Regions from separate parts of the Janthinobacterium lividum genome, predicted to be linked through region 3. Evidence: predicted binding sites of a transcription regulator. Region 3 holds the regulator's gene; each other region holds the start of a gene.
The links. Region 3 encodes sigma-54, which starts transcription at its own class of promoters, with help from an activator protein. Its sites were predicted from a motif close to TGGCANGNAANCTGCTTT; they were not measured.

Region 1 (10,122 bases), 860 kb from region 3:
GCGTCACGGCGTGTATGCGATAGCCGGCATGCCGGAACTGATCGCTGCCAAGCTGCGCGATCCCGAGGCGATTAGCCAGGTACGGGTGTTTCCGTACCAGCTGCTGTCCGCGTACCTGGCGGCCGGTGAGAGCGTGCCGGCCATCGTGCGCGATGCGCTGGAAGCGGCGCTGGAAATAGCGCTGGCGAACGTGCCGCGGATCGCTGGCAGGGTGGTGGTGTGCCCCGACGTCTCCGGCTCGATGTCGTCGCCCGTCAGCGGTTTTCGCGGCAGCGCCACGTCGAGCGTGCGCTGCATCGATGTGGTGGCGCTGGTGGCGGCGGCCATGCTGCGCAAGAACCCGGATGCGATGTTGCTGCCGTTCGAGCACAGCGTCGTGACGTGCGGGCTGGCTGCGGATGACAGCGTGATGAGCAACGCGGCCAGGCTGGCGGCCATCGGTGGCGGCGGCACCAATTGCAGCGCACCGCTGATGCGCATGAACAGCAAGAAGGAGCTGGCCGACCTGGTGATTTATGTGTCCGATAACGAATCGTGGATCGACGCCAGACGCAGCGGCGCCACGGCGACGATGGGACAATGGAAGGTGTTCAAGCAGCGCAATCCGCAGGCGAAACTGGTGTGCATCGATATTGCGCCGCATGCCACGACGCAGGCGATGGAATGCGAGGATATCCTGAATATCGGCGGTTTTTCCGATGACGTCTTCAAGATCATCGCCGCCTTTGCCGCCGGCCAGCTGGACCCCGCCCACTGGGTGGGAGAAATCGCCGCCATCGATATCGCGGCAACCGGTTGTTGAAGTAAAGCGCATGAATGCGGACAAGACTACATAAGAGACGTCCTGTCCAGACTTGTCATGCGCCGCAGTGCCCCGAATGCAGACAGGATTACATCGATCAGCCGCGTCAAACCGGCCTGGCGCGCGCAGTACGCCGCCAGAAAATCCTGCCCCTCCTTGTCGGGTTGTCGTACTGATTACAATAGAAAATGAGAGAAGCGATGAAAAAAGAAGAATACGAAGTCCTGCATACCGAAGGCAGCCGTCCCGTCAAAATGTGGACACGTGGCGTGCCCGTCGAAGAAGCGGCCAAAAAGCAATTGCGCAACACGGCGACCCTGCCGTTTATTTACAAGCACATCGCCGTCATGCCGGACGTCCACCTGGGTAAAGGGTCGACCATCGGCAGCGTGATTCCCACCTTGGGCGCCGTGATTCCTGCGGCGGTGGGCGTGGATATCGGTTGCGGCATGATGGCGGCGAAAACCACGCTGACGGCGAATGATTTGCCCGATAATCTGGGGCCGCTGCGCAGCGCCATCGAACGCGCCATTCCACACGGGATGTCGCCAAAGACGCGCGGACACCGCGGCCGCGACGAGGGTTCCTGGCATACGCCGCCCTCGGTGGTCGATGCCGCGTGGCTGCAACTGAAAGACGAATTCGATGCGATCTGCCTGAAAACGCCGAAGCTGAAAAATACGAACAATTATCGCCACCTGGGGACTTTGGGCAGCGGTAACCACTTCGTCGAGGTCTGTCTCGATGAACAGGGTTCCGTATGGTTCATGCTGCATTCCGGTTCGCGCGGCGTGGGTAATGCCATCGGCAGCCATTTCATCGAACTGGCCAAGCAGGATATGCGCACCCACTTCATCAACCTGCCCGACCAGGATCTGGCTTACCTGGCCGAAGGAACGCAGCATTACGACGATTACGTGGAGGCGGTGGGCTGGGCGCAGCGTTTCGCCCGCAACAACCGCGAAGTGATGATGCAGAACCTGATCGCCGCCGTGCGCACGGTCATCCATAAACCGTTCCAGACGCACGTGGAAGCCGTCAACTGCCACCATAACTATGTGCAGAAGGAGCACCACTTCGGCAAGGATGTATTGATCACGCGCAAAGGTGCCGTGTCGGCCCGCGCGGGCGAACTGGGGATCATTCCCGGCTCCATGGGCGCGAAGAGCTTTATCGTGCGCGGCAAGGGCAATGCGGAGAGTTTCCATAGCTGCAGCCACGGCGCGGGACGCACGATGAGCCGCACGGAAGCGAAGCGGCGCTTCAACCTGGATGACCAGATCCGCGCCACGCAAGGCGTGGAATGCCGCAAGGATGAAAACGTGATCGATGAAATTCCGATGGCTTACAAGGATATCGATGCGGTGATGCTGGCGCAGCGCGAGCTGGTCGATGTCGTGCATATCTTGAAGCAGGTCGTCTGCGTCAAAGGATAATAGAGAGAAAACAGAGATGATAGAAATAGATGGAGCGCAAGGCGAAGGCGGCGGACAGATTTTACGTTCGGCGCTGAGCTTGTCGATGATCACGGGGCAACCGTTTCGGCTGATTAACATTCGCGCGGGGCGGGAAAAGCCCGGCTTGCTGCGCCAGCATCTGCTGGCTGTGCAGGCGGCAACCGCCATTTGCGGGGCGCGCACGACGCCGGTGGCGCTGCGCGCGTCGAGCCTGGAATTCGTGCCTGGTCCCCTGCGTGGCGGCGATTACCGCTTTGCCATCGGCAGCGCGGGCAGTTGCACTCTGGTATTGCAAACCCTGTTGCCGGCCCTGCTGCATGCGGATGGGCCGTCCACCGTGCGCATCAGTGGCGGCACGCACAATGCCATGGCACCGCCCGTGCATTTCCTGCAGCGCGCATATGGCCGTGTCCTGGAACAGATGGGGGCCGAGGTGGATATTACGCTGCAACGCTATGGCTTTCATCCCGCAGGCGGCGGCGAGGTGATGGCCACCGTGCAACCGTGCCAGCGCTTGCGGCCCATCGCATTGCTGCAGCGCGGCGAACGGAAGGCGGGGTATGCGGAAAGCGTGGTGGCGGGCGTGCATGTGCAGGTGGCCGCGCGCGAGCTCGAGCGTGTCGCCGGGGGCATGGGCTGGAGCGGCAAGCAGTTGCGCCTCGTCGGCTTGCCGGCGGAGCAGGGACCGGGCAATGTCCTGTTGCTGACGCTCGAGCATGAGCATGTCACGGAGGTGTTTACTTCGTTCGGTGAAAAGTCCTTGCTGGCCGAATCGGTGGCCAAGCGCCTGTTGAACGAGGTGCGCGCCTATCTCAAGACGGACGCGGCCGTCGGCGAGCACCTGGCCGACCAGCTCTTGCTGCCCATGGCGCTGGCGGGCGGCGGTACCTTCAGCTGCAACAAGGTATCGCAACATGCGCTGACGAATGCCGAGGTGATTGCCCGGTTTTTACCCGTGCGTATCACTTTCGCGCAGCAGGAGCGGAGCAGCATCTGCACGGTGGCCGCCGCCTGACGGGCGCGCTGACACAACTGGCTGTTGCAGCTGTTCCAAATTGATACATGGTCGGCCGGATGTGGGGCATAGACGCATGGCATGGCATTTGCTCTTCTTTGGTATTGACTAAAAAAACCAAGGAGACCAGCATGACCTATTCTATTCGTACCCTGCTCGGCGTGGCGGCGGCCGGCGCCGTTGCCCTCACTTCCCTGCTGACCTTGCCGCATGCCTATGCGCACGGCAATGTCACGCCGCAAGGCGTCGATACCACGGGCTTGCCCAAGGTGGGCGACAAGTGGCTCGAACAAAATCCGTATCGGGGCAACAAGCTGGCCTTGACGGTGGGCACCTCGGCCTACAACCAGAATTGCGCCCGCTGCCACGGCATCGAAGCCATCTCGGGCGGCATCGCGCCGGACTTGCGCCAGCTGGACCGCGATTGCTTCGGTATCAAGAATGAGACAAAGAAACAGGCGTGCTACAAGGAGACGGACAATTACTACCTGACCACCATACGCCACGGTAAGGTGCGCAATGGCGCTGTGTACATGCCGCCGTTCGAAGGCGTGTTCAACCAGGAAGCCATGTGGGCCATCAAGACCTATCTGGAAACTCGCCGCGAGTCGAATTAAGTCGAACTGATCACAAAGGAGTCCCATGCGTTCATTTCAATTCCGGGGCGCGCGCGCGATGATCTCGCTCGCCTGCCTGGCGCTGTGCGCAGCCGCGCCGGCGCGCGCCGACTGGCAAAAAGTGCAGCAGTCGGGCAGCCTGAAAGTGGCTGTGTATAACGAGTTCGCGCCGTTTTCCGACAAGGGGGCGGGCATCGATATCGACATCGCCGAAGCGCTGGCGAAAAAGCTGGGTTTGAAACTGAGCTTGCTGCCATTTCCCGCTGGCGAAAATCTCAACGACGATTTGCGCAATATGGTGTGGAAGGGGCATTACCTTGGTTATGGTCCCGCCGATGTGATGCTGCATGTGCCGGTCGACAAGAAGTTGATGGCGGATAACGACAAGGTCCAGATCTTCGCGCCGTATTACGTGGAAACCGTGCGTCTGGCGCGCAGCGCGCAAGCCGTGCCGCAATTCGATGGCGTCGCTTCGCTGGCCGGCAAGCGCATCGGCGTGGAAAAAGTATCGATCGCGGCCATGCTGATGCTGGGCGAAGACAATGGCAAGTACCGCGACGATGTGCGCATCTTCGACACAGCGGCCGAAGCCTTGCAGCAATTGCAAGCGGGCAAGCTCGATGCCGTGCTGGCCAACCGTTCGGAAATCGAGTCGGTGCTGAAAAGCGATCCGGCTTTCCCCTTGAGCGAAGTGGCGTTCGCCCGCTTGCCGCGTGCCGGCTGGGCCGTGGGCCTGGCCGTCAGCCGCCAGCAGCTCGACGTGGCAAAGTTGCTGCAGGCGGCCATGAACGAGATGGCGGCCAGCGGTGAATTGAAAGCCATCTTTGAAAAATATGGCGTGAAGGAAGCACGGCCCTGAAGTAGCGTGCTTGAGTTTAAAAGCCCGCGCATCGATCGATGCGCGGGCTTTTTAGTTTTAGAAACTATATTGGGCGCTGACGCCCAGCAACCAGTTGCGTCCCGGTGCCGCTTCATAGTAGCGCTTGTTGCTGTCGCCGACGATGACGGAGCCCACGTAGGTCTTGTCGAAAAGATTGTTCAGGCGGGCAAATTCCTTGAAGCGCCAATTGCCCACGTTTTGTTTGGCGTTGACGCGCGCATTGAACACCGTATAGCCGGGCGCCGGCTTTTCGCTGTTGCTGTCTTCCGCGTAGACCTGGTTGCTGGCCACGCTTTCCAGCGCCGCGCCAAAACGGTCCAGCGTGTCTTTCCAGGCCAGTTCCGCAAACAGGTTGACGCTGGGCACGCCCGGCAAGCGGCTGCCTTCGCGCACGCTGCCAAACGCCTGGTCATACACGGCGTGCAGGCTGGTCAGTGCCACTTTTGTCGTGAAGCCATACGGCAGGTTCGAGTCCAGCGACACTTCCATACCCTGGCGCAAGGTCTTGCCCGCATTGCGGTAGCTGGTGCGTCCGCCGCTGGACTTGTCGACCACCAGTTCGTCGCTGGTCTTGATCTGGAACACGGCCGCGTTGACGTGCGTATTGTTATTGATCCTGGCTTTGATACCGGCTTCCAGGTTGGTGCTGGTCGCTGGTTTCAAGTTGAAATTGAAGCCGCCGCCCGTGCCCGAGTAAAACAGTTCGTTCAAGGTAGGCGCTTCGAAACCGCGCGCGGCGCTGGCATACACGTTGACGTTCGGCGTCAGCTTGTACAGCAGGCCTAGCACCGGTGTCGTGTGGCTGAACTCCAGGCTGCCGCTATCGTTGCCGTTGCCGAGGAAATGGTCGTCGACCGCCACTTTCATCTTGCTGTAGCGCACACCTGCGCTGAGCAGCCACGGACCGCTTTGCCATTCCGCCTGGATATACGGATCGAGGCTGGAGACGACATTCTGTTCGTCGCGGCGCAGCTTGCCCTTCAATCCGTACACTTCGCCGATATAGTTCTCATAGCCGGTGCGGTCATCGCTGGAGCGGCCATAGTCGATGCCGATGGTGGTGCTCAGCTTGCCGCCGGCCAACTGGTTCACGTGCAGCCAGTTGGTGTCGATGCCATAGAACTGGCGCTGGAAGTCGACCACGCCGCCCGAATGCTTAAGTAGACCGTCCACTTTGGTATTTTGGAATGCTTTATTAAACGCCTGGTACTGGATCACGTCGCGGTTGCCGCCATACACCATCACGTGCAGGCGGTCATCGCCGAACGACTGTTCATAGGTGGCGCCGATTTGCTGGTGGTCGATGCTCTTGCGGGTGTTGTAGCGTTCGGCCAGTGTGCGTTTCGGGTTTTGCGTATCCGTCGCGTCGACCTCACCGGCGCGCGGGTTGGCGGCAAACGTGGCCCAGGTGGCGCCCAGCGGATCTTGCGTATTGCCTTGATGCAGGCTGTTGGCGACGATGGTCAGCTTGCTGTCCGCCGTGGGCTTGACGGTGATCTTGCCGAACGCCTGTTCGCGCGTGGCGGCGCTATGGTCGCGGAAGCCGTCCGTGCGGAAGCGCGAACCGTCGAGCACGTAGCCGATGTCGCCTGCCTGGCCTTGCGCCGAGAGATCGACCTTGCTGGTGCCGTAGCTGCCGCCCGTCACATTCAGTTCGACGGACGGGGGATTTTGTCCATCCCTGGAAAACAGCTGGATCACGCCGCCCGAATGGTTGCCGTAGATGGCAGAAAACGGTCCGCGCAGCACTTCGATGCGCTCGGCTGTATCGAGGTTGAAGGTGGCGGCCTGGCCCTGGCCGTCGGGCATGCTGGCGGGAATGCCATCGCTGATCAGTTTGACGCCGCGCACACCGAAGGCCGAGCGTGCGCCGAAGCCGCGCGACGAGATCTGCAAGTCTTGCGCATAGTTCTGGCGGTTTTGCACGACCAGGCCCGGCACGGCGGCCAGCGCTTCCGACGCGTTGACGCGGATTTGGCCATCCTGGATGCGCGCGCTGTCGACCACGTCGATCGAGGCCGGCACTTCCTGGCTGGGATGGGCGATGCGGCTGCCGCTGATGACCACCGTATCCATCAGTTGTCCGGCGGCCAGGCTAGCTGCCTCGGCGGCAAAGACGTGGGGGGCGAGGGTGGCGCTGCCGGCGACAAACAGGCTGGCGATGGTGTTCAGGCGGAAACGATGCTGCATGCGGATTCTCCAATGTGAATAAAAGCCTGCTTGATCGCGTGCGCGGTACAGGTCTGCATAGTCTTATCAAGCAATATGCCTGCCATGTCTCCATTGGTGGGCTGAAATTATACGCGTGTCAGTGGCACGGCGTTTGCATACAGCAATGGGCAGATGCGCCGCTACCGCGCGCTTTTCCTGTGTTTTGCCATTGAAAAGGTGATTATGCCCAACTTCTTCTCGTGCTTGCGCCAGGTTTGCTGGCTATTGCCGGCGCTCGCCAGCACCGCCCTCCAGGCAGCTCCCTTTGCCTATGTCCCCAATGAAAAATCGGGCACCTTGAGCGTGATCGACACGGCTACCGACCAGGTAGTGCGCCAGATCGCCGCAGGCAAGCGGCCGCGCGGCATTGCCGCCGACCCCACCGGACGGCAATTGTTTGTCACGGATGCCGCCAGCAGTGCCTTGCTGCTGATCGATAACGCGGGCGGCGCGCCCGTGCGCCCGGTGGCGCTGGGCAAGTCGCCCGAAGGCGTCAGCGCTTCCCGGGACGGTCATTACGTGGCCGTCGCCGTCGAGGAAAACAATAGCGTGGCCTTGCTCGACGGCCAGACAGGTACCTTGCTCGCCGATATCAAGGTGCAGGGACGTAATCCGGAACATGCCGTCTTCAGCCCGGATGGACGCTGGCTGCTGGTCAGCGCGGAAGAGGCGGAGCAAGTCGACGTCATTGATGTGGCGCAACGCCGCCAGGTGGCCTCCATCGCCGTGGGACTGCGTCCGCGCGGCATCGGTTTCAGCCCGGACTCGGGCCGCGCCTATGTGGCGTGCGAACTGGTCAATGCCGTGTATGTGATCGACATGGCCGCGCGCAAGGCGATTGCCACCATTCCAGCGGGCAAGAATGCGAATGGCATCGTGGTCCATCCCAACGGCAAGCAGGTGTATGTCTCGAATGGCACGGACGGCACGGTGATGGTGATCGACACGGCCAGCAATCAAGTGACGGCCACGATTGCCGTCGGCAAGCGCCCGTGGAACATGGCCATCACGCCCGACGGCGCCAAGCTGTACGTGGCCAATGGCCGTTCGAACAGTGTATCCGTCATCGACACGGCCAGCGCGCGCAAGGTGGCCGACATTGCTGTAGGCGAATTGCCCTGGGGCGTGGTGATTCGTTGATTCCTTGGTGGCACAGGCGCAGGTGTTCCAGTCTGGTACACCTGTTCCATTGTGCAGCGGCGCAGGGGAGATGCCGCAGGGCTGGCCCGGATTGGAACAGGACGTCTTCACCTTGTTCAAAATGCAAACAGGCCCACGTCCCCACCCAAGCAGGTGGCCTGCGCTGAAAAACGTGCCGGGTTTGATGCCGTGCCCTTGTAACAGGGATAAAACCGGCTAAGTTTGTAGTGGGATGGCGAGCTGGCACGGCATTTGCGGAAGACTCCGTGTACTCACCCCATCTGTACCAGGACGTTTGATTTTAATTAAGTAATTCCATTCTAATTAACCCGATAGAGGACGACATGAATCTCGCAGACATCAGCAAACTGGGCGTAGCCAATCCCTTCAAACAACGCTATGACAATTACATCGGCGGCAAATTCGTTGCACCAGTAAAAGGTGAATACTTTCCTAACATCACGCCCATCACAGGATTGCCGTTTTGCGAAATCGCCCGTTCCACGACGGAAGACGTCGAGCTGGCGCTGGATGCCGCGCACGCCGCCAAGGAGGCCTGGGGCAAGACTTCGCCAGCCGAGCGCGCCAATATCCTGAACCGCATCGCCGACCGCATCGAACAGAACCTGAGCCTGATCGCCACGGCGGAAACCATCGACAACGGCAAGCCGATCCGCGAAACGATGAATGCCGACATTCCACTGGCCATCGACCATTTCCGTTACTTCGCCGGTTGCATCCGCGCGCAGGAAGGTTCCGTCGCGCAAATCGATGCGGAAACCTATGCCTACCACTACCACGAGCCGTTGGGTGTCGTGGGGCAGATCATTCCGTGGAATTTTCCGATTCTGATGGCCGTGTGGAAACTGGCGCCAGCTCTGGCCGCCGGCAATTGCGTCGTCTTGAAACCGGCCGAGCAGACCCCGGCATCCATCATGGTGTTGATCGAGCTGATCGGCGACTTGCTGCCGCCGGGCGTGCTGAACATCATCAATGGTTTCGGCCTGGAAGCGGGTAAACCGCTGGCCTCGAGCAAGCGCATCGCCAAGATCGCCTTTACGGGCGAAACGGGCACGGGCCGTCTGATCATGGGTTATGCGGCGCAAAACCTGATTCCCGTCACCCTGGAGCTGGGCGGCAAGTCGCCGAACATCTTCTTTGAAGACGTGATGGATGCCGATGATGAGTATTTCGACAAGTGCCTGGAAGGTTTTGCGATGTTTGCGCTGAATCAAGGTGAGGTATGCACTTGCCCATCGCGCGTGCTGATCCAGGAATCGATCTACGAGAAATTCATCGAACGGGCTCTCAAACGCGTGGCCGCCATCAAGCAGGGCAATCCGCTCGACTCATCCACCATGATCGGCGCCCAGGCGTCGCAGGAACAGCTGGAAAAAATCCTGTCCTACCTCGACATCGGCCGCCAGGAAGGCGCGGAAGTGCTGGCTGGCGGCGAACGCAATACGCAGGCGGGCGACCTGGAAGGCGGCTACTACGTGCGTCCGACCGTGTTCAAGGGCCATAACAAGATGCGCATCTTCCAGGAAGAGATTTTCGGGCCCGTGGTGTCCGTGACCACTTTCAAGGATGAGGCCGACGCGCTGGCGATTGCCAACGATACCTTGTATGGCCTGGGCGCCGGCCTGTGGACGCGTGATGGTTCGCGCGCCTTCCGCATGGGACGCGCCATCCAGGCGGGCCGCGTGTGGACCAATTGCTACCACCTGTATCCGGCCCACGCCGCGTTCGGCGGCTACAAGCAATCGGGTATCGGCCGCGAAAACCACAAGATGATGCTCGATCACTACCAGCAAACGAAGAACTTGCTGGTGAGCTATAGCCCGAAAGCGCTGGGCTTCTTCTAAACCGGCAACAGGCGCCGCGCCCTTAGCCAGGCGTGGCGCGCAGAAAGGGATGCCATGAGTGCAGCAATTGCCCGGGTGGTCGCCACCGATGCGGCGCTGGAAATGATGGACAAATTGCGCCAGCGTCACGGCCCG
Region 2 (10,122 bases), 2.8 Mb from region 3:
TCGGCTTTTCGCAGATGATGGCCGATTCGAGCAGCATGTTCGAGGAAGAAAAGCATAACCTGGCCATCATCAACCGCGCCGGCCATCATTTGCTGACCTTGATCAACGATATCCTGGAATTGTCGAAGATCGAGGCGGGCCGCATGCAGCTGCAAGCGGGGCCCGTGGACTTGAATGGCTTGCTCGACGAGGTACTCGAGATGGTGCGCATGCGCTCCGGCGACCAGGGCATCGCGCTGCGGCTCGAACGTGCCGGCGTGCCGCCGCTGGTGCGTCTCGATGGCGCCAAGCTGCGCCAGGTGCTGTTGAATTTGCTGTCGAACGCGCTCAAGTTCATCGAGCAGGGAAGCGTGACCCTGTCGCTGGCCTGCCAGGCGGACGGCGATGGACAGGTGGCGCTGGCGTTTGCCGTGCGCGATACGGGCAGCGGCATTGCGGAAGAGGATCTGGAGCGCATCTTTGAACCGTTCGTGCAGGCCGACAGCGCCGTGGCGCAGGCTGGCACGGGACTGGGGCTGACCATTTCGCGCGAATTCGTGCGTCTGATGGGCGGCGAGCTGCGCGTCGAATCGACCCTGGGGGCCGGGTCCCGCTTCAGTTTCGAGCTGCGCGCGCCGGTGCTGCAGCAGCCGGCCATCGCGTCGCTGGCGCCGGGTCGCGTGGCGCGCCTGCCGCCGTCCCAGCGCGGGCGCATGGTGCTGCTGGTCGACGATGACGATAACTGCCGCAAGCTGCTGGCCGGCTTGCTGGCGCCGCTGGGCTTCCAGCTGCAGGAGGCGGCGGGCGGCGTGCAGGCGCAAGCCATGCTGGCGGCGCAGCGCTACGACATCGTGCTCAGCGACTGGCGCATGCCGGACATGGATGGCCTGGCGCTGACGCGCTGGCTGCGCGCGCAGCCGGCGCTGGTACAGCCGCGCCTGGTGATCATGACCGCCTCCGCCTTCGAGGAAGAAAAGCAGGAGGCGTTGGCGGCCGGCGCCGACGGTTTCCTGCGCAAGCCGATCGAGCAGGAACACCTGTTCGCCATGCTGGAGCAGCAGCTGGGCGTGCGCTTCCAGCGTACTGCCGCCGCGCCGCCGCGCGTGCCGGTGGCTGTCTTTGACTTGCAGCAGGCGCTGGGCCAGCTGGGCGCTGCCGAGCGGCAGGCGCTGCTCGAATCCGTGCAAGCCCTCGATCTGCGCCGCAGCGCCATCGTGCTGGCCGGCGTGGCGACCAGCCTGCCGCAGTTGGCCGCGCATATCGCCGCCATGCTGGAACAGCATCAGTACCAGCCGCTGTGCGCCTTGCTGGCGCAGCTGGCGAGCGAGCCGCAGGGCGAGGACGCATGACTTTTCACTTGCCCAAAGACGCGCGCCTGGGCGGCGTGTCCATCGTGCTGGCCGTCAGCGTGGCGCTGACCTTTGTCGTCACCGCGCTGCTGCTGGTGTTTGCCGTGCTGTTTTACCAGTCCGAACGCGAGCAGCGCTGGCAGCAGCTGCATCGCAGCCTGGCCGTGAGCGCGGACCAGCTGGCCGTGGCCATCGAATTGCCATTGTGGAATCTCGATGAAAAGCAGATGCAGGCCATCATGCGCAGCATGCTGGGCAAGCGCGACCTGGTGGCCAGTTCCCTGACGCCGGGCATCGGCAAGGAGGCGCTGGTCTTGCGCCGCACTGCGAGCGGCGCCATCGACAGCTTTTCCTCGTTGTCCGCGGAGCCCGACTGGCTGGTGCAGCGGCGCCCCGTGACGATGGGCGGACAGGTCATCGGCAGCGTGGCCGTGTATGCGACGCCGGCGCTGCTGCACGCGCAGCTGCAGCAGCGCGCGCTGGGCATCGGCGCCATGATCGTGGCGCTCGACGTGATCCTGGTGGCCAGCGTCTGGCTGCTCATGTGGTGCCTGATGCTCAAGCCCCTGAAGGCGATCGGCCAGTATGCGGCCGGCATCAAGGCGGGGCAGGGCGAAGCATTCGGCACGCCGCCGAAAGCCTGGTTCCTGGGCGAACTGCGCACGCTGTACCGCTCCATCCGCGACATGGTGGCACTGCTCGACAGCCGCTACCGCGCCCTGCAGCGCAGCGAGGAGCGCGTGCAGATGGCCACCGGCGCGGCCAGCATCGGCATCTGGGACTGGAACGTCATCAACGATGCCTTGCAGTGGGATGAGCAGATGTACGCGCAGTTCAAGGCCGATGCGGACAGCAGGATGGCACCCGCGGCGATCTGGCGCGCGGCGCTGATGCCCGACGACGTGCCTGCCGCCAAGGAAGCCCTGCGCGCCGCGCTGGGAGCCGGCCAGGCGTTCACGCACGAGTACCGCATCCTGTGGCCCGATGGCGCCATCCGCTACATCAAGGCCGATGCCGTGATCTTCCGCGACGGGCAGGGCCAGCCCATGCGCCTGGTGGGCTCGAACTACGACATCACGGCGCACCGCGAGGCCGAACTGGAACTGCTGCGCCACCGCCATCACCTGGAAGAGCTGGTGGCCGAGCGCACGAGCGCCCTGTCGGTGGCCGTCAGCCAGGCGCAGGCGGCGAACCGCGCCAAGAGTACCTTCCTGGCGAACATGAGCCATGAACTGCGCACGCCCTTGAATTCCGTGATCGGCTTTTCGCGCCTGATGGCCGCCTCGCCCAACATGCAGGACGATGAAAAGCGCAACCTGGCCATCATCCACCGCTCCGGCAATCATCTGCTTACCCTGATCAATGAAATCCTCGAACTGTCGAAGGGCGAGGCGGGACGCCTTCACGCGCAGACGGCCGTGGCTGCGCTGGCGCCCCTGTTGCAGGAAGTGATGGACATGTTGGGCATGCGCGCCGAGCAGCAGGGCCTGGCCCTGCGCCTCGATTGCGCGGACCTGCCGGCGGCCGTGGTGCTCGACGCGACGCGCTTGCGCCAGGTGCTGCTGAACCTGATGTCGAACGCCGTCAAATTTGCCGGCGGCGGTGAAGTCACCTTGCGCGTGCGCGCTGAGCGGCGCGATGGCGATCAATGGATGCTGTCGTTTGCCGTCAGCGACACGGGCATCGGCATCGCCCCGGAGGACCAGCAGCGCATTTTTGAACCCTTCGTGCAGGCCGACAGCGCGGGACCGAAGGATGGCACGGGCCTGGGCCTGGCCATTTCGCGCGAATTCGTGCAATTGATGAAAGGCGAATTGACGGTGGAATCGATGCCGGGGCAGGGCGCCACCTTCCGTTTCAGCATACCCGCGCAGGCGGCGGAAGCGCCCGTGCAGGTGCCCGTGCCGCTGCCGGCGGCGCCGGTGCCCGAGGCGCCGCCGGCGCTGCGGGCGCGAGACTTGCAGTTGCTGCCAGGTGAAGAGCGCGCGGCCTTGCTGGTGGCGCTGCGCGAATTGAACCTGGCCAGGGTGGCGCTGCTGCTGGGTGACTTGCCGCCGGCGGCTGCGCCCGTGCTGGCGCCGCTGCAAGCCATGCTCGACCAGCATCAGTACCGCCAGCTGTGCGACTTGCTGGAGAGTGAGGGCGCGCTGGCGCACGCTTGAAAAGTGTGGGCTGACAACATCGGATTCGATGAAAAGACGGGCTAAGTGCCACCGATGGATGGTGCTAAATTGCAATAAAGATTATGATGATAGTACGTAGTTCATCGCAAAGAAATGTCTTGTCCAGCGCGGCAATGGATCGCCGCGCCTCATCCAAAGCTGAGAGAACTGCTACATGCACCGCGATTTTTCGGAAGTGAATTCGAAGGGCGAAGTACTGATCGTTGAAGATACGCCGGCTTCGCTGAAGCTGTTGAGCGATTTGCTGGGCGGCGCCGGCTATGCGGTGCGCCAGGCGCCGAACGGTGAACTGGCCCTGTGGACGGCCCAGGCGCGCCCGCCCGAGCTGATCCTGCTCGACGTGCGCATGCCGGGCCTCGACGGCTTTGAAGTGTGCCGCCGCCTGAAGGAAATACCATCCCTGCGCCAGGTGCCGGTGATCTTCCTGTCGGCCCAGTACGATACGGACGACAAGGTGCGCGGCTTCGCGCTGGGCGCCGTCGATTTCATCGCCAAACCCTTCCAGGCCGAGGAAATCCTGGCCCGCACCGATGCCCACGTGCGCCTGGCGCGGGCGCAGCTGCAGCTGGCGCAGGAGCGCGCCAACCTGGAACGGCGCGTGGCCGAACGCACGGCCGAACTGGAGCAGGTGGCCAGCACCCTGGCGCGCGAAGTGCAGATCCGCCGCGCCAATGAAGAATTGCTGCGCCTGTCGGGCCAGGTCTTTGAAGCGACCCAGGACGCCATCCTGATCACGGATCCTGCCGGCGTCATTGTCACGGCCAATCCCGCCTTTACGCGCATCACCGGCTACGCGGCGCAGGAAGTGGTGGGCACGGACATCCTGCGCCTGCACGCCGAACACACGGGCGAAGCGGTGCTGCTGGCCCTGCGCCAGGGCTTGCGCAGCAGCGGCTGCTGGTCGGGCGAGGTGCAGACGCGGCGCAAGAGCGGCGACACCTATCCCTGCCTGCTCAGCGCCTCCACCGTGCACGGGCCCGATGGCGCCGTCGTCAACTACATCGGCGTCTTCCTCGACATCAGCGAGCGCAAGGCCGAGCAGCATCTGATCGATTTCCTTTCCTACCACGACGCGCTGACGGGCTTGCCGAACCGCGTGCTGCTGCGCGAGCGCTTCGAACAGGCGCGCGCGAACGCCCTGCGCGACAACCAGCAAGTGGTGCTGATGTGCCTGGACCTGGACCGCTTCAAGAATATCAACGATTCGCACGGCCAGGCCGTGGGCGACAAGGCGCTGCAAGTGGTGGCGCGTTTCCTGTCCGGCTGCGTGCGCGAGGGCGACACGGTGGTGCGCCAGGGCGGCGACGAATTCCAGATCCTGCTGCAGGACGATGCCCTGCTGGGGCGCACCCTGGGGCTGGCGCAAACCATCCTGGCCGGCTTGCGCGAAGAACTCAGCGTCGATGGCGAGCGCCTGGCGCTGACCACCAGCATCGGCATCGCCATGTGCCCGGCCGACGGCGACAGCCTCGACGACGTGCTGCGCCACGCCGATACGGCCCTGGTGCGCGCCAAGGAAATGGGACGCGACCATTACGCCTTCTTCACGGAGCGCATGGGCAGCGATATCCGCGCCCGCCTGGCGATGCAGCAGCAGCTGCGCGGCGCCATCGGCCGCGATGAATTCGAAGTGCACTACCAGCCGCAGATGTGTTTGCGCACGGGCGCCTTGCTGGGCGCGGAAGCCTTGCTGCGCTGGGATAATCCGGTGCTGGGCAAGGTGCCGCCCGGCCTGTTCATCGCGCTGGCAGAGGAATACGGCTCGATCACGGCCATCGGCGAATGGGTGCTCGAAAGCGTGTGCGCGCAGATCCGCGCCTGGCACGACGCGGGCCTGGGCAGCATCAAGGTGGCCGTCAACCTGTCCGGCAAGCAGTTCGCGCAAGACCGCACGGTGCCGTTCGTCGAGGCAGCCTTGCGCAAATACGCCATCGCGCCCGCCTGCCTGGGCATCGAGATCACGGAAAGCACGGTGATGGGCGATCCGGACAAGGCCGTGGCGGCCCTCACGCGCCTGAAGGATATCGGCGTGGGCATTTCGCTCGACGACTTCGGCACCGGCTATTCCAGCCTGGGCTACCTGAAGCGCTTTCCCATCGACGTGCTGAAGATCGACAAATCGTTCGTTGACGATGTCACCACCAGCAGCAGCGACGCGGCCATCGCCCGTTCCGTCATCTCGCTGGCGCACAACCTGGACATGCGCGTCATCGCCGAAGGCGTGGAAACGCGCGCACAGGTCGACTTCCTGACGGAACACGGCTGCGACGAAATGCAGGGCTATTACTTCAGCCGCCCCCTGGCCGCGGAAGCCTTCACGGCCTTGCTGCGCGAACGGCGCACCCTGGCCGTGGCGGCGGCCTAAGCGCCGCGGTGCGGCCGATGCACCATGCCGGTGCGTTCGCTGCAGCGCGGTGCACGATTCTCACTTTTATTTCCCCTGACGCTGGCACATATCCTGCTTAGGTAATCGCTTATTTACGCGATTGCCCCGCATGCCAGACAGTACCCCTCCAGCCATGCTTTTGCAGGCCAGCGCACACGGCGCCTGGCAGGCGCACTTGCGCCTGGGCTTTGCGCTGCACGATGGCGTCAGCCGCCTCGTCGAGCGTACGCACAGCGGCCCCCTGCGCGTGCAAAAGCCCCTGTATCCGGAAGGCGATCGCGTCTGCCACGCCATCATCATCCATCCGCCCGGCGGCGTGGTGGGCGGCGACCAGCTGGCCGTCGACGCCACGGTGGGCGAGGGCGCGCACGCCTTGCTCACGTCCCCGGGCGCCGCCAAGTGGTACCGCGCCAACGGCCATGTCTCGGGCCAGCACATCATGCTGCGCGCCACCAGCGGCGCGGCCATCGAGTGGCTGCCGCAGGAGAGCATTTTCTTCGACCAGGCTTGCGTGCGCCTGCGCCAGGAAGTGGAACTGGCGGCCGACGCCAGCTACATCGGCTGCGACATCGTCTGCCTGGGCCGCAGCGCCTCGGGCGAAATGTTCAACACGGGCAGCATCAGCCAGCAGGTGCGGATCCGCCGCGGCGGCACGCTGCTGTGGTGGGAGCAGGGCGTGCTGGCCGCCGGCGGCGCGCTGATGGCCAGCCCGCTGGGCCTGGGAGGCCACACCGTGTGTGCCACCCTGATCGCCATCGGCACGCCAGTTTCTCCCGCCGTGCTGGCGGCCGTGCGCGAGATCGCCGTGCCGGACGGCGCCGCGTTTGGCGCCACGCACATGAAATCGCTGGTGGCGGTGCGCCTGCTGTGCGGCGACAGCGAGGCGGCGCGCCGCATCATGCTGGCCGCCTGGCAGCTGCTGCGTCCCGCCATGCTGGGGCGCGACGCCGTCGTGCCCCGCATCTGGAACACTTAATCAGGAAAGAAGCGCAAGGAAAAACATGGACCTGACTCCCCGCGAAAAAGACAAGCTGCTCATTTTTACGGCCGCGCTGCTGGCCGAACGGCGCCTGGCGCGCGGCTTGAAGTTGAATTATCCGGAAGCGGTGGCCCTGATCAGCGCGGCCATCATGGAAGGGGCGCGCGATGGCAAGTCGGTGGCGCAGCTGATGTCGGACGGCACGAAGATACTTTCGCGTGCCGACGTCATGGACGGCATCGCCGAGATGATCCCCGATATCCAGGTGGAGGCGACCTTCCCCGACGGCAGCAAGCTGGTCACCGTGCACCACCCGATACCTTAACCAACCAAGCGACATTACAGGAGCCGGTCATGATCCCAGGCGAATACAAATTGGAAGAAGGCGAAATCAGCTTGAATGTCGGACGCGCCACGGCCACCGTGGTAGTGGCCAACCGGGGCGACCGGCCGATCCAGGTGGGCTCGCATTTCCACTTTTTCGAAGTCAACCCTGCGCTGTCCTTCGAGCGCTGGCGCGCCTACGGCATGCGCCTCAATATCACGGCCGGCACGGCCGTGCGCTTCGAGCCGGGCCAGCAGCGCACGGTGGAACTGGTGGCGCTGGCGGGCGAGCGCAAGGTCTACGGCTTCAATGGCGCAGTGATGGGCGAACTGCAAGACACTCCACCGGGAAAGGATTGAGATGGCCAGCATTCCCCGCAGCGCGTATGCCGAAATGTTCGGCCCCACCAAAGGGGACCGCATCCGCCTGGCCGACACGGAATTGTTCATCGAGGTCGAGCATGACTACGCGATCTACGGCGAAGAGGTGAAATTCGGCGGCGGCAAGGTGATCCGCGACGGCATGGGCCAGTCGCAGCGCTGCGCGGCCGAGGTGATGGATACCGTCATCACGAATGCCGTCATCCTCGACCACTGGGGCATCGTGAAGGCGGATATCGGCTTGAAAAACGGGCTGATCTTTGGCATCGGCAAGGCGGGCAATCCGGACATCCAGCCCGGCGTGACCCTGGCTATTGGCGGCGCCACCGAGATCATCGCCGGCGAAGGCATGATCGTCACGGCCGGCGGTGTCGACACGCACATCCACTTCATCTGCCCGCAGCAGATCGAGGAAGCGCTGATGAGCGGCGTGACCACCATGCTGGGCGGCGGCACGGGACCGGCCGTGGGCACGGCCGCCACCACCTGCACGCCGGGGCCGTGGCACTTGCACGCCATGCTGGCGGCGGCCGACGCCTTCCCGATGAACCTGGGCTTCATGGGTAAAGGTAACGTCAGCCTGCCGCTGCCGCTGGAAGAGCAGGTGCGCGCGGGCGCCATCGGCTTGAAACTGCACGAAGACTGGGGCAGCACGCCGGCCGCCATCGACAACTGCCTGTCCGTCGCGGACCGCATGGATATCCAGGTGGCGCTGCACAGCGACACCCTCAACGAAGGCGGTTTTCTCGAACACACCTTGGCCGCCTTCAAGGACCGCACCATCCACACCTTCCACACGGAAGGCGCGGGCGGCGGCCATGCGCCCGACATCATCGCCGCCGTGGGGCAGGCCAACGTGCTGCCTTCGTCGACCAATCCCACGCGGCCCTTCACCGTCAACACGCTCGACGAGCACCTGGACATGCTGATGGTGTGCCACCACCTGGACCCGGCCATTGCCGAAGACGTGGCCTTTGCCGAGTCGCGCATCCGCCGCGAAACCATCGCCGCGGAAGACATCCTGCACGACATCGGTGCCATCTCGATGATGTCGTCCGACTCGCAAGCCATGGGGCGAGTCGGCGAAGTGATCATGCGCACCTGGCAGACGGCGCACAAGATGAAGGTGCAGCGGGGGCCGCTGGCGCCCGATACGGCGCGCAGCGACAATTTCCGCGCCAAGCGCTACATCGCCAAGTACACGATCAACCCGGCCATCACGCATGGGATCTCGCATGTGGTGGGGTCCATCGAGGCGGGCAAGATCGCCGACATCGTGCTGTGGAAGCCGGCCTTCTTCGGCGTCAAGCCGTCGATGATTCTAAAAGGCGGCATGATCGCGGCCGCGCAGATGGGCGACCCGAACGCTTCGATCCCCACGCCGCAGCCCGTGCACTATCGCATGATGTTCGGCGCCTTCGGCGGCGGCCTGAAAAAGTCGTTTACCTTTGTCTCGCAGGCGGCCTACGACCTCGATATCGGCCGCCAGCTGAAACTGAATAAATCCGTCATCGCCGTGAAGAACATGCGCGGCTTGCGCAAGCACGACATGATCCACAACAGCGCCACGCCGCACATGGAAGTGGACCCGGAAACCTACGCCGTGCGCGCCGACGGCCAGCTGCTCGTGTGCGAGGCGGCCGCCGTGCTGCCGATGGCGCAGCGCTATTTTCTATTTTAAGCAGGAGACAATCATGCTCACATTGCATACCAAGCTGGCACCTGGCGATGAACGCGCGCCGTTTGCGCAACTGGTGCTGCCCTACGATCAGCGCGAAAAATGCCGGCTGCGCGCCGTGCTGTCGACTGGCGACGACGTGGCCGTGTTTACCGTGCGCGGCACGGTGCTGCGCGACGGCGAGCGCATGACGGGGCCGGATGGCCAGGTGGTGCAGATCGTCGCCGCGCGCGAGCCAACCTACCTGGTGCGCTGCGCGGATGCGCATACCCTGCTGCGCTGCGCTTTTCACTTGGGGAACCGCCACACGCAGGCGCAGGTGGGCGACGGCTTTTTGCGCATCCGCAAGGATGTCGTGCTGAAGGAGATGCTGGAAGGCTTGCAGGCGAGCGTGACGGAAGAGAGCGCGCCGTTCGAGCCGGAAGCGGGCGCGTATGGCGGCGGCCATGGCCACCACGACGGCCACGGCCAGCACTTGTTGGCGCCCGTGCCGCTGCGGCAGAAAATCCACCGCCCTGGTGACATTGCATGATGCAGGCGTCCGCCCTGCTGCATTTGCTGCAGTTCGCCAGCCCGGCCTTGCCGATCGGCGCCTACAGCTATTCGCAGGGGCTGGAGGCGGCGCTCGAATCCGGCCTGGTAGTGGATGCGGCCACGGCGCGCGAGTGGATCGCCCAGCATCTGACGCACGTGGTGGCGCGTTGGGAAGCCCCGCTGTGCTGGCGCTTGATGCAAGCGTTCGAAGCGCAGGATTTGTGCGCCGTGCAGCGCTGGAGCGAGCGTTTCATCGCTTCGCGCGACACGGCGGAATTTCGCGCCGAGACCATCCAGATGGGCTATTCGCTGACCAAGTTGCTGGCCGA
Region 3 (10,122 bases):
GAAGTCTCCAGTAAAAAACGTGCCTTCGAGCAAGCCGGCCTGATCTTCGAAAACAATTACGGCATCGCCCGCTCTACCGTCTCGGACAATCTGTTTGCCCGCGAACGCCTGGGCTCGACTGGTCTGGGCCATGGCGTGGCCGTGCCGCATGGCAGGGTCAAGGGCAGCAAAACCTTGAAATCGCCGCTGGGCGCCTTCGTCCGCCTGGCCGAGCCGATTCCGTTCGAGTCGCCCGATGGCAAGCCTGTCAATCTGCTGTTTTTCCTGCTGATTCCCGATCATGTCACCCAGCAACATCTGGAAATCCTGTCGGAAATCGCTGAAATGTTTTCCGATGACGCCTTCCGCACGGCACTGGCCACGGATCCGGAACCGAAATCCGTACATTCGCGCATCGTCAATTGGCAACCTAGTCTGCAAGCGGCGGGTTAAACTTCAGGTATTCCTCCACTCCTGAAGAAGAAGACTGCCATGTTGCAAACGCCACTGACGATACAACGCCTGTACGACGACAATCGTGAAAGTCTGCAACTGGGCTGGTTCGCCGGCTTCCCCGGCGGCGAGCGCCTGATCTCGGGCGATGTCTCGTCGGCCGCCGACCAGGTAGGCCACTTGAACCTGATCCATCCGGGCCGCATCCAGGTCTTCGGCCACCAGGAAATCAATTACTACCAGCGCCTGAAGGTTAACACGCGCACCCACGTGATTGGCGAGCTGATCGCCGGCGGTCCGCCCGCGCTGATCATCGCGCAAGGGCTGGAAACGCCGCCCGACATCCTCGCCATCTGCGACGAGCAAAACATTCCCCTGTTCTCCACCCCGCTGCCGGCCGCGCAAGTGATCGACTTCCTGCGCGTCTACCTGTCTAAAAAGCTGGCGCAACGCATCATCATGCATGGCGTGTTCATGGACGTGCTGGGCGTGGGCGTGCTGATCACGGGCGATTCGGGCCTGGGCAAGAGCGAACTGGGGCTGGAACTGATTTCACGCAGCCACGGCCTGGTGGCCGACGACGCCGTCGAATTCTCGCGCATCGCACCCAACATGATCGAAGGCCGCTGCCCGCCTTTGCTGCAAAACCTGCTGGAAGTGCGGGGCCTGGGCTTGCTCGATATCAAAGCCATCTTTGGCGAAACGGCCGTGCGCCGCAAGATGCGCCTGAAACTGATCGTGCATCTGGTGCGCCGCAACGCGCTGGAAGAGGAAGTCGAGCGCCTGCCGTTCCTGTTCCCCACGGAAGACGTGCTGGGTTTGCCCGTGCGCAAGGTCGTCATCCCCGTCGCCGCCGGCCGCAACATCGCCGTACTGCTGGAAGCGGCCGTGCGCAACACGATTTTGCAACTGCGCGGCATCGATACCTTGCAGGAGTTCATGGAGCGGCAACGACTCGCCATGAGTGGCGATTAATATTGCCAAGGAGTTCGCCCTTGCAAGGGCGAACCGTTACGCAGGCACGCAGCTGTGCTGCGTGAATTCCCTGCTGCACCAACGACTCGCCATGAGTGGCGATTAGCAAGTAGGTCGGATTAGCGCGGCAACGCCGTGCGTAATCCGACGACATTGTTGGCCCATGCCGCGGTGTCGGCTTACGCGCGACGCGCTAAGCCGACCTACGGTCGTGACGAGAGCGCCCTGCCAATCCCGGCAATATCACATTCCAAATTGCAATAATTTGTAAAGATAATTGCCTTGGAAGCAGAGCGCCGATCTTTATTGTATGATCGGCGTATGCATATCGTCCTTATCACCGGAATATCCGGCTCCGGTAAATCCGTCGCGCTCAATGTGCTGGAAGATACCGGCTACTATTGTGTCGACAACCTGCCGCCGGCCTTGCTGCCCAGCCTGGTGCAGACCCTGCTCGACGAAGGTACACCGCAACTGGCCGTCGCCGTCGATGCGCGCAGCGCCGAGTCGCTGACCAGCCTGCCGCACAATGTGGCCCTGCTGCGCGACCAGGGGCATGACGTCAAGGTCATGTTCTTGACGGCCACCACGCATTCGCTGGTGGCGCGCTTCTCGGAAACGCGGCGCAGCCATCCGCTGTCGCACGAATTGCGTCCGAACCAGAATCCGGCCAGCCGCCGCACGCTGATCGAGTGCATCTCGGAAGAACGCGAACGCCTGTCAGCCATCGAACAGCTGGGCCATGTGATCGACACGTCGGAACTGAGCGCCAACAAGCTGCGCGCCTGGATCAAGGATATCGTCGCCTCCGAACGCGCACCGCTGACCCTGTTCTTCGAATCGTTCGCCTTCAAGCTGGGCGTGCCGCTGGACGCCGATTTCGTCTTCGACGTGCGGGCCTTGCCGAATCCCTATTACGACCTGGCGCTGCGCCCGCTCGACGGCCGCGATGCGCCCGTGATCGCCTTCCTCGACGCGCAGCCGAGCGCGCTGGAACTGCTGGCCGACATCCGCGCCTTCATCGAGAAATGGTTGCCGTCATTCAAGTCCGACAACCGCAGCTACCTGACGGTGGCCCTGGGCTGCACGGGCGGCCAGCACCGCTCCGTGTACATGGCGGAGCGGCTGGCGCAGTATTTCGGCCCGAATGAACGCGTCGTCCTGCGCCACCGCGAACGCAGCTAATTAGTCGAGGTGGCGCAGCGGATGCGCCGCGGCTGGCCAGACGGTGGCAAAGAAGCGCGCCACCATGGCCGCATCGACGTCGTCCAGGCTGGCAGGGTTCCAGCGCGGTGCATTGTCCTTGTCGACCACCAGCGCGCGCACGCCCTCAAGCACTTCGCCATGTTCGAAATTGTGGCGCACCACCGTGCGCTCCAGGCGCAGGCAATCGGCCACGCCCAGGTGGGCGCCCCGCTGCAGCAATTCCAGGGTCACCGACATCATCAAGGGCGAACGCAGGCGCATGGCCGCCAGCGCCTTGGCCGCGAACGCGCTGTCATCCTGCGCCAGCGAGGCCATGATGGCGGCCACGGAAGGGGCGCCGAAATGGCGGTCCAGCGCCGCGCGCGCCGTGGCCAGGGGAGACACCCCCGCCTCGGCCTGGAAAGGCGCCGCCAGCGCCTTGATAGCCACCGGCAAGGCATCTCCCCGCGTCGATTCGAACAGGTCCAGCAGCGCCCCCATCTGCGCCTCAGGCACGTAGACATCGGCCAGCCCCGTGTACAGGGCATCGGCCGCGTTGATCGTCAAGCCCGTCAAGCCCAGGTACAGGCCCAGCTGGCCGGCCAGGCGGGATAGAAAATAACTGCCGCCCACGTCGGGAAACAAGCCGATATTGACTTCCGGCATGGCCATGCGCGTGCGGCCCGTCACGATGCGCAGGCGGTTGCCGGGCCCGGCTTGCGCCACGCCCATGCCGCCGCCCATCACCACGCCATCCATCACGGCAATATACGGTTTCGGATAGAAATGAATAACATGGTTTAAAGCGTATTCTTCCGTAAAGAAATCCTCCAGCAAGGCGCTGCCGCCTTGCGGCGTGGCCAGGCCCGCATCGTAAAAGAAACGGATGTCGCCGCCGGCGCACAGGGCTTTTTCACTGCTGGAGCGGATCACCACGGCGTCCACCTGCGGATCGTCGCGCCAGGCCAGCAGGGCCGCGCTCAGGGCGCGCACCATCTCCAGCGACAGGGAATTCAAGGCTTTCGGACGGTCGAGCACGATATGGCCCGTGCGGTTGCGGATGGAAGTCTGGACGAAGTCGCTCATGGCAGGCAGGAAAGAAGTGAAAGTGCAAACATTTTAGCCCCTGCGCGGCGAACATTGCGCTCAAAAGGTCCAGGCGCAAAAAAGGGCGCAAGATGTGCGCCCTTAGTTGATCACAACTGCTGGAAGCGGGTGGCCTTAGACGGCGACGACGGCTTCTTCCTCGGAGTTGTCTGGCAGATGCTTGATCGCCTCTTTACCGTGCCCTTGCACTTTGGTTTTGTATTTCATCACTTGCCTATCGAGCTTGTCGATCAGGGTATCGATCGCGGCGTACAGGTCGTGCGCCAAGCTTTCCACATAGACAGTCTTGCCGCTCAAACGCAGGTTGACTTCAGCCTTTTGACGTTTTTCTTTCTCTTTGAGGTTATCCACGGTCAGAATCACGGCGATATCGATGACTTGATCGAAATGACGTTTCACGCGCTCCAGCTTCGTTTGTACGTATTCACGGATGGCTGGTGTCACTTCGAGATGATGTCCGCTGATGGTGAGATTCATACACACTCCTAAAGATGATCGGGTTCGTGCGGTCCATCCTATCCGGCCCGCAGAGGAACCGAAAAAAACTTACAAACACTTACGCAGGCTCACTGGCGGAATTTTCAACGCTTCCCGGTATTTGGCAACAGTACGTCGCGCAATCACCATGCCTTGTTCCCCCAGCATGTCCGCAATCTTACTGTCGGATAAAGGATTTTTAGGGTCTTCTGCTCCTGTCAGTTGCACGATCAATGCCCGTATCGCCGTCGATGACGCTTCGCCCCCCGCTTCGGTGGCGACGTGGCTACCAAAGAAATATTTCAACTCGAACATGCCGTGCGGGGTCAGCATGTACTTTTGAGTTGTTACCCGCGAGATAGTACTCTCGTGTAAACCCAGTGTATCAGCTATTTCACGGAGCACAAGGGGACGCATGGCAACGGCCCCATGCGAGAAAAAGTTCTTTTGTCTTTCTACTATCGCCTGCGCCACGCGCAGGATCGTGTCGAAGCGCTGGCGCATATTCTTGATCAGCCACTTGGCTTCCTGCAACTGTGCGCCCATGGCGCCCTCGCCCTTGCCCTGCTTGAGCAAGTTGGCGTACATGGCATTGACGCGCAGGCGCGGCATGACATCGTTGTTCAGCGTGACTTGCCAGCCATTGCGCGCGCGCTTGACGACGACGTCGGGCACCACGTAATCGGACACGTCCGAGGCGAACACGGCGCCCGGATGCGGATTGCACTGGCGAATCACCGTCTGCGCTTCGCGCAAGTCTTCATCGTCGCAATCGAGGGCTTTTTTCAGCTTGTTGAAATCGCGCTGGGCAAACCAGGCCAGGTGCTTTTCCACGATGACGAGGGCCATGCGGCGCGTCACCATGGCGATGTGCGGCAAACGCTTGATTTGCAGCGCCAGGCATTCGGAGGCATTGCGCGCGCCCACGCCGGGCGGATCGAAACTTTGCAAGAGAGACAAGGCCGTGCGCATCTCGTCAGCGTCGATTTCCAGCTCTTCCGGCAGGCGCGCCAGGATGTCGTCGAGCGACTCTTCCAGGTAGCCATTGTCGTCGAGCGCATCGATGATCAGCTCGACCAGCGCGCGGTCGCGCAATTCGAGTACCGTCACGCGCATCTGCTCCATCAGGTGTTCGCGCAGGGTACAGTGATGGGCCTCCAGTTGCGGGCGCGAATCCTCGTCGTCGGGCGCCTTGCCGCGGCTCGCCTCGCTCCAGTCGCTGTCGCCGCCATCCGCGGCGGCAGGACCCTCGCCGGCATCGCCGTCAAAGGTTTCCGCTTCGGCCGGCGCTGTGGGCGCTTCCTGGCCTGGCGGCTGGGGCGGCGCTTCGGCCGGCGCTGCCGTGGAACTCAAGGCGCCATCGGACAGCAGGCGCAGCGAGCGGTCGAGCGGATCATCGAGGCGCTCGAGCAAGGGATTGTCCGTCAGCAATTGCTCTAGTTCCTGATGCAATTCCAGGGTAGACAATTGCAACAGGCGTATCGATTGCTGCAACTGCGGCGTCAGTGCCAGGTGCTGCGAAGTGCGCAGCTGCAATGATTGTTTCATTGGCTTACATGCGGAAGTGTTCGCCCAGATAGACCCGGCGTACCGACTCGTTCGCGATGATGTCGTCGGGGCGTCCCGACGCCAGTACCGAGCCCTGGTTGATGATGTAGGCACGATCGCAGATACCCAGCGTCTCGCGCACATTATGATCGGTGATCAGCACGCCGATATTGCGCTCCTTCAAGAAACGCACGATGCGCTGGATCTCGATCACGGCGATCGGATCGACGCCGGCAAACGGTTCGTCGAGCAGCACGAAACGGGGATCGGTGGCCAGCGCGCGGGCGATTTCCACGCGGCGGCGCTCGCCACCGGACAGGGACAGGGCCTGATTCTCGCGCAGCTTTTCAATCTGCAAGTCAGCCAGCAATTTATCCAGGCGCACCTCGATCTCGGCCTTCGTCAGCGGACGGCCTTCGACGGTCTGAATTTCCAGCACGGCGCGGATATTGTCTTCCACCGTCAGCTTGCGGAAGACGGACGCTTCCTGCGGCAGGTAGGACAGGCCCATCTGCGCGCGGCGGTGGATCGGCAGGCTGGAGATGTCCACGCCGCTGATATCGATGCTGCCGCCATCGGACGGCACCAGGCCGACGATCATGTAGAACGAGGTGGTCTTGCCGGCGCCGTTCGGGCCCAGCAAACCCACCACTTCGCCGCATTCGACTTGCAGCGAGACATCATGCACGACTTGCCGCTTACCATAGGTTTTTTGCAGCCCGCGAACGATCAGGGTGCTGCCGCAACGAGTATTGTCCATTATTTCTTTCCTGGCGCGGGCGTGGCCGGCGCTTTCTCCGCCGCCGGTGCCTTGGTTTTCGGCTGGATCACCATGCGCACGCTGCCGCCATCCGGGGTGCTGGTGCCGCTGTTGGAATTTTCCATCGCAAACACTTCCTTGCGGCTGTCATACGAGATGAAGGCGCCATTGGCCACGTCGGTCACTTTCGTGCCTTCCAGGCGCGTCAGCTTGGCCCTGGAAAACAGTTTCACCACTTCCGTCTTGTTGTCGTATTCCACGCGCTCCGCTTCGCCTTCCACCCACAGGTCGCCCGCGCCATCGCGCTTCTGGCGGAAGGTGGCGAGCTTGCCGGGATCGGCCCAGAAGGTAATGAACTGGTAGCCTTGCGGATCTTCCGTGATCACGGCGCGACCCGCCTTCATGGTCAGGGTCCCCTTGACCAGCACGACGTCGCCCGTCAGGGTGCGCACCTGCTTGATGTCATCGACGTGGCCACTGCGTGCCGTGATGACGGCTTCCTTCTCGGAATCGGCCTTCTCGGCATGCGCCACGCCCATGATGGCCAGGGAAAATACGGTCAACAGCAAGATGTTCTTCATAGTATGGTTTCCTTGTTTCATTCTGTCATTTTGCCGCCGCGGCCGGGCGCGGTTTCGGCGGGAGGACCATGCGCAGCGCATTCTGCACTTCCACCACGCCGGTGGCGTTATTGGCTTTCATGCCGATGCCATTGAGGCGCGAGGTGCCCGTCAGGATATCGACAGGCACGTCCGTTTCCATTCTTTCCTCATCCGGGAACACCGTCAGCGCTTCCGTCTTGACTGTCAGGTTTTGCGCCTTCGGACTGGCCACGCGGTCGATCACGACATTGCGGTGCAGTTGCAGCCGGGTATTGTCCTGGTCGATATGCGCCAGTTCCGCATTCATGTTCATCGGTGGCATGCCTGGCGTGAGCTTGCGCACGAAGGGCCGGTCGATATCGGACGAATCGTCGAGCGGATAATGCGTGAGCTTGGTGCCCGACACGATATAGCTGGGTTTTCCCGTCAAGTCCATGCGCACCAGGCTGAAATTGGTAATGAAATAGTCGGGCTCATCCAGATGCTTGCTGGCCGTGATGTCCTGGCTATTCTTGTTCATCACCTCGAGCAGCCAAAAGCTGCCCAGCGCGACAACAACCGCGCCCAGCACGGTAAAAATCATGCGCCAGCGATGGGCGCCTCCTGGCTTACGCATAGGGCTTCACTCTTTCAAATGTCACTGGCGAGGCGGCGCGCCTCACTCCAGGAACGGCGCCATGACGCGCGCATAATTGTCCTGGGCACGCAGCAGGAATTCGCAGATCTCGCGCACCGCGCCGCGGCCGCCGCCGGCCTGCGTCACATGGTGGGCCAGGCCCTGCACTTCCGGGCGTCCGCCCGGCACGCTGACGGCAAAGCCGACGCGTTTCAGGATGGGCGCATCGATGACGTCGTCGCCGATATAGCCGCATTGCTCTTCCGTCAAGCCCGTCAGCGTCAGCAGTTCGCGAAACGGCGTCAGCTTGTCGTGGCCGCCCTGGTGCACGTGGGTAATGCCCAGGTCTTGCGCGCGGCGCGCCGTGATGGGCGAGCGGCGCGCGCTGATGATGGCCGTCTGCACGCCCGATTCCTGCAGCAGCTTGATGCCCAGGCCATCATACACATTAAACGTTTTCATCATCTCGCCGTCCGGGCCGAAATGCAGGCTGCCGTCGGTGAGCACGCCATCGACGTCAAAGATCATCAGTTTGACCTTGGCCGCGCGGGCCAGGTTGTCCGCGACGCTATCCATCAGATCACCTTCGCTTGCGTCAGATCATGGATATGCAGCGCGCCCACCAGTTTGCCGTCGGCATCGACGACCAGCATCTGGTTGATGCGGAACTGCTCCATCACGGCCACGGCGTCCACGGCCAGGCGTTCGGGCGCGATGCTGCGCGGCTGCGCATGCATGACGTCGCGGATCGCCACTTGCGTGAAATCCTGCACGCGCTCGAACATGCGGCGCAAGTCGCCATCCGTAAACACGCCCACGGGACGGTTGTCCGCGTCGACGACGGCCGTCATGCCCATGCCTTTTTTCGTCATTTCTTCCAGCGCCTGCAGCAAGGAAGCCTGCACGGGTACTTTCGGCACGCGTTCGCCGCTGCGCATGACATCATGCACGTGCGTGAGCAGGCGACGGCCCAGGGCGCCGCCCGGGTGCGAGCGGGCGAAATCTTCTTCCTTGAAGCCGCGCAAGTCGAGCAAGGCCACGGCCAGCGCGTCGCCCAGGGCCAGAGTGACGGTGGTGCTGGCCGTCGGCGCCAGATTCAGCGGACAGGCTTCTTTCTCAACAGAAATATCCAGGTGCACGTCGGCCAATTGCGCCAGACTCGAATTCGGCTTGCCCGTCATGGAAATCAGCACGCCACCCATGCGCTTGACGACGGGCATGATGGCCATCAGTTCCGACGATTCGCCGGAGTACGATATGGCAATAAAAGCATCTTCCGAAGTGACCATGCCCAGGTCGCCATGGGCCGCTTCGGCCGGATGCACGAACAGGGCCGGCGTGCCGGTGGAAGCGAGGGTGGCGGCAATCTTGCGCGCGATATGGCCGGATTTGCCAATGCCGGAGACGACGACTCTTCCTTTGCATTGCAACAACATCGCCACGGCGCGGCCCACGCTGTCGTCCGTGGCCAGGCGCGCGTGCAGCGCAACGATGGCGTCGGACTCGATCTGCAAGGTGGTGCGGGCCAGCGCGACGGCGCGCTCGGTCGTCGCTTGCATGTCAATTCGATCAAAAGCTTTCAGCATTGTTTTTTCATGGGTTACACTCATGCCCAAAGTATAAACGAATTAGGAAAGCAAAAAACTTGCCAGTCACAACAAACAACGATTTCCATTGACCGCACCGGGCAACCCATGTTTTCCTCGCTTGAACTGACCCTGATGTTACTCGGCAGCGCCGTGCTGGGCGTGGTCGCTTTCAGAATGTTGCATTTGCCGCCCATGCTGGGCTACCTGGCCGTCGGCATCGTCATCGGCCCCCACGCGCTGGGCCTGGCGGCGGAAAACGAGGCCAGCCACACCCTGGCCGAATTCGGCGTCGTCTTCCTGATGTTTTCCATCGGGCTCGAGTTTTCCCTGCCCAAGTTCCTCGCCATGCGGCGCATCGTCTTCGGCCTTGGCATGGCGCAGGTGGTCACCACCATCATCGCCACCGTCTTCTTCGGCTGGTTCGTCGGACATTACCTGTCCGCCTACATCCACCTGAGCTGGCAAGCCGCCTTCGCCCTGGGCGGCGCGCTGGCCATGTCGTCGACGGCCATCGTCTCGAAAATGCTCACGGAACGGCTGGAACTCGAAAGCGAACACGGCCGCAAGATCATCGGTATTTTGCTGTTCCAGGACTTGGCCGTCGTGCCCCTGCTGATCCTCATTCCCGCCCTCACGCGCGATTCGGACAACCTGGCCGAAACCCTGGCCTGGGCCGGCGGCAAGGCCCTGGTGGTGCTGATCTTGCTGCTTTTCATCGGCCAGAAGCTGGTGCGCGGCTGGCTGACCATCGTCGCCAAACGCCGCTCGCAAGAGTTATTCATGCTCAACCTGCTCCTGATTACCCTGGGCGCGGCCTGGATCACGGAACGG

Region 1: U0004_RS28310 (beta-propeller fold lactonase family protein) is a predicted target of sigma-54. The motif match lies at 7,084-7,101, and genes of this name have one in related genera.
Region 2: U0004_RS19635 (urease accessory protein UreD) is a predicted target of sigma-54. The motif match lies at 5,959-5,976, and genes of this name have one in related genera.

What each region holds. Positions count from the first base shown of each region.
Region 1 covers NZ_CP139976.1:6,270,224-6,280,345, reverse strand. Annotated here, with positions in the region: gene U0004_RS28340 (vWA domain-containing protein) at 1-802, shown strand, start outside; gene U0004_RS28335 (RtcB family protein) at 1,003-2,238, shown strand; gene rtcA (RNA 3'-terminal phosphate cyclase) at 2,255-3,274, shown strand; gene pedF (cytochrome c-550 PedF) at 3,406-3,891, shown strand; gene U0004_RS28320 (substrate-binding periplasmic protein) at 3,917-4,750, shown strand; gene U0004_RS28315 (TonB-dependent receptor family protein) at 4,808-6,961, opposite strand; gene U0004_RS28310 (beta-propeller fold lactonase family protein) at 7,166-8,122, shown strand; gene adh (aldehyde dehydrogenase) at 8,467-9,987, shown strand; gene U0004_RS28300 (DUF779 domain-containing protein) at 10,042-10,122, shown strand, end outside.
Region 2 covers NZ_CP139976.1:4,333,296-4,343,417, reverse strand. Annotated here, with positions in the region: gene U0004_RS19650 (sensor histidine kinase) at 1-1,328, shown strand, start outside; gene U0004_RS19645 (sensor histidine kinase) at 1,325-3,490, shown strand; gene U0004_RS19640 (EAL domain-containing response regulator) at 3,666-5,876, shown strand; gene U0004_RS19635 (urease accessory protein UreD) at 6,007-6,873, shown strand; gene U0004_RS19630 (urease subunit gamma) at 6,899-7,201, shown strand; gene U0004_RS19625 (urease subunit beta) at 7,231-7,560, shown strand; gene ureC (urease subunit alpha) at 7,562-9,262, shown strand; gene ureE (urease accessory protein UreE) at 9,276-9,791, shown strand; gene U0004_RS19610 (urease accessory protein UreF) at 9,791-10,122, shown strand, end outside.
Region 3 covers NZ_CP139976.1:806,874-816,995, reverse strand. Annotated here, with positions in the region: gene U0004_RS03610 (PTS sugar transporter subunit IIA) at 1-432, shown strand, start outside; gene hprK (HPr(Ser) kinase/phosphatase) at 472-1,407, shown strand; gene rapZ (RNase adapter RapZ) at 1,729-2,592, shown strand; gene U0004_RS03595 (enoyl-CoA hydratase/isomerase family protein) at 2,593-3,678, opposite strand; gene hpf (ribosome hibernation-promoting factor, HPF/YfiA family) at 3,814-4,176, opposite strand; gene U0004_RS03585 (RNA polymerase factor sigma-54) at 4,246-5,724, opposite strand; gene lptB (LPS export ABC transporter ATP-binding protein) at 5,729-6,484, opposite strand; gene lptA (lipopolysaccharide transport periplasmic protein LptA) at 6,484-7,065, opposite strand; gene lptC (LPS export ABC transporter periplasmic protein LptC) at 7,091-7,702, opposite strand; gene U0004_RS03565 (KdsC family phosphatase) at 7,745-8,278, opposite strand; gene U0004_RS03560 (KpsF/GutQ family sugar-phosphate isomerase) at 8,278-9,312, opposite strand; gene U0004_RS03555 (monovalent cation:proton antiporter family protein) at 9,397-10,122, shown strand, end outside.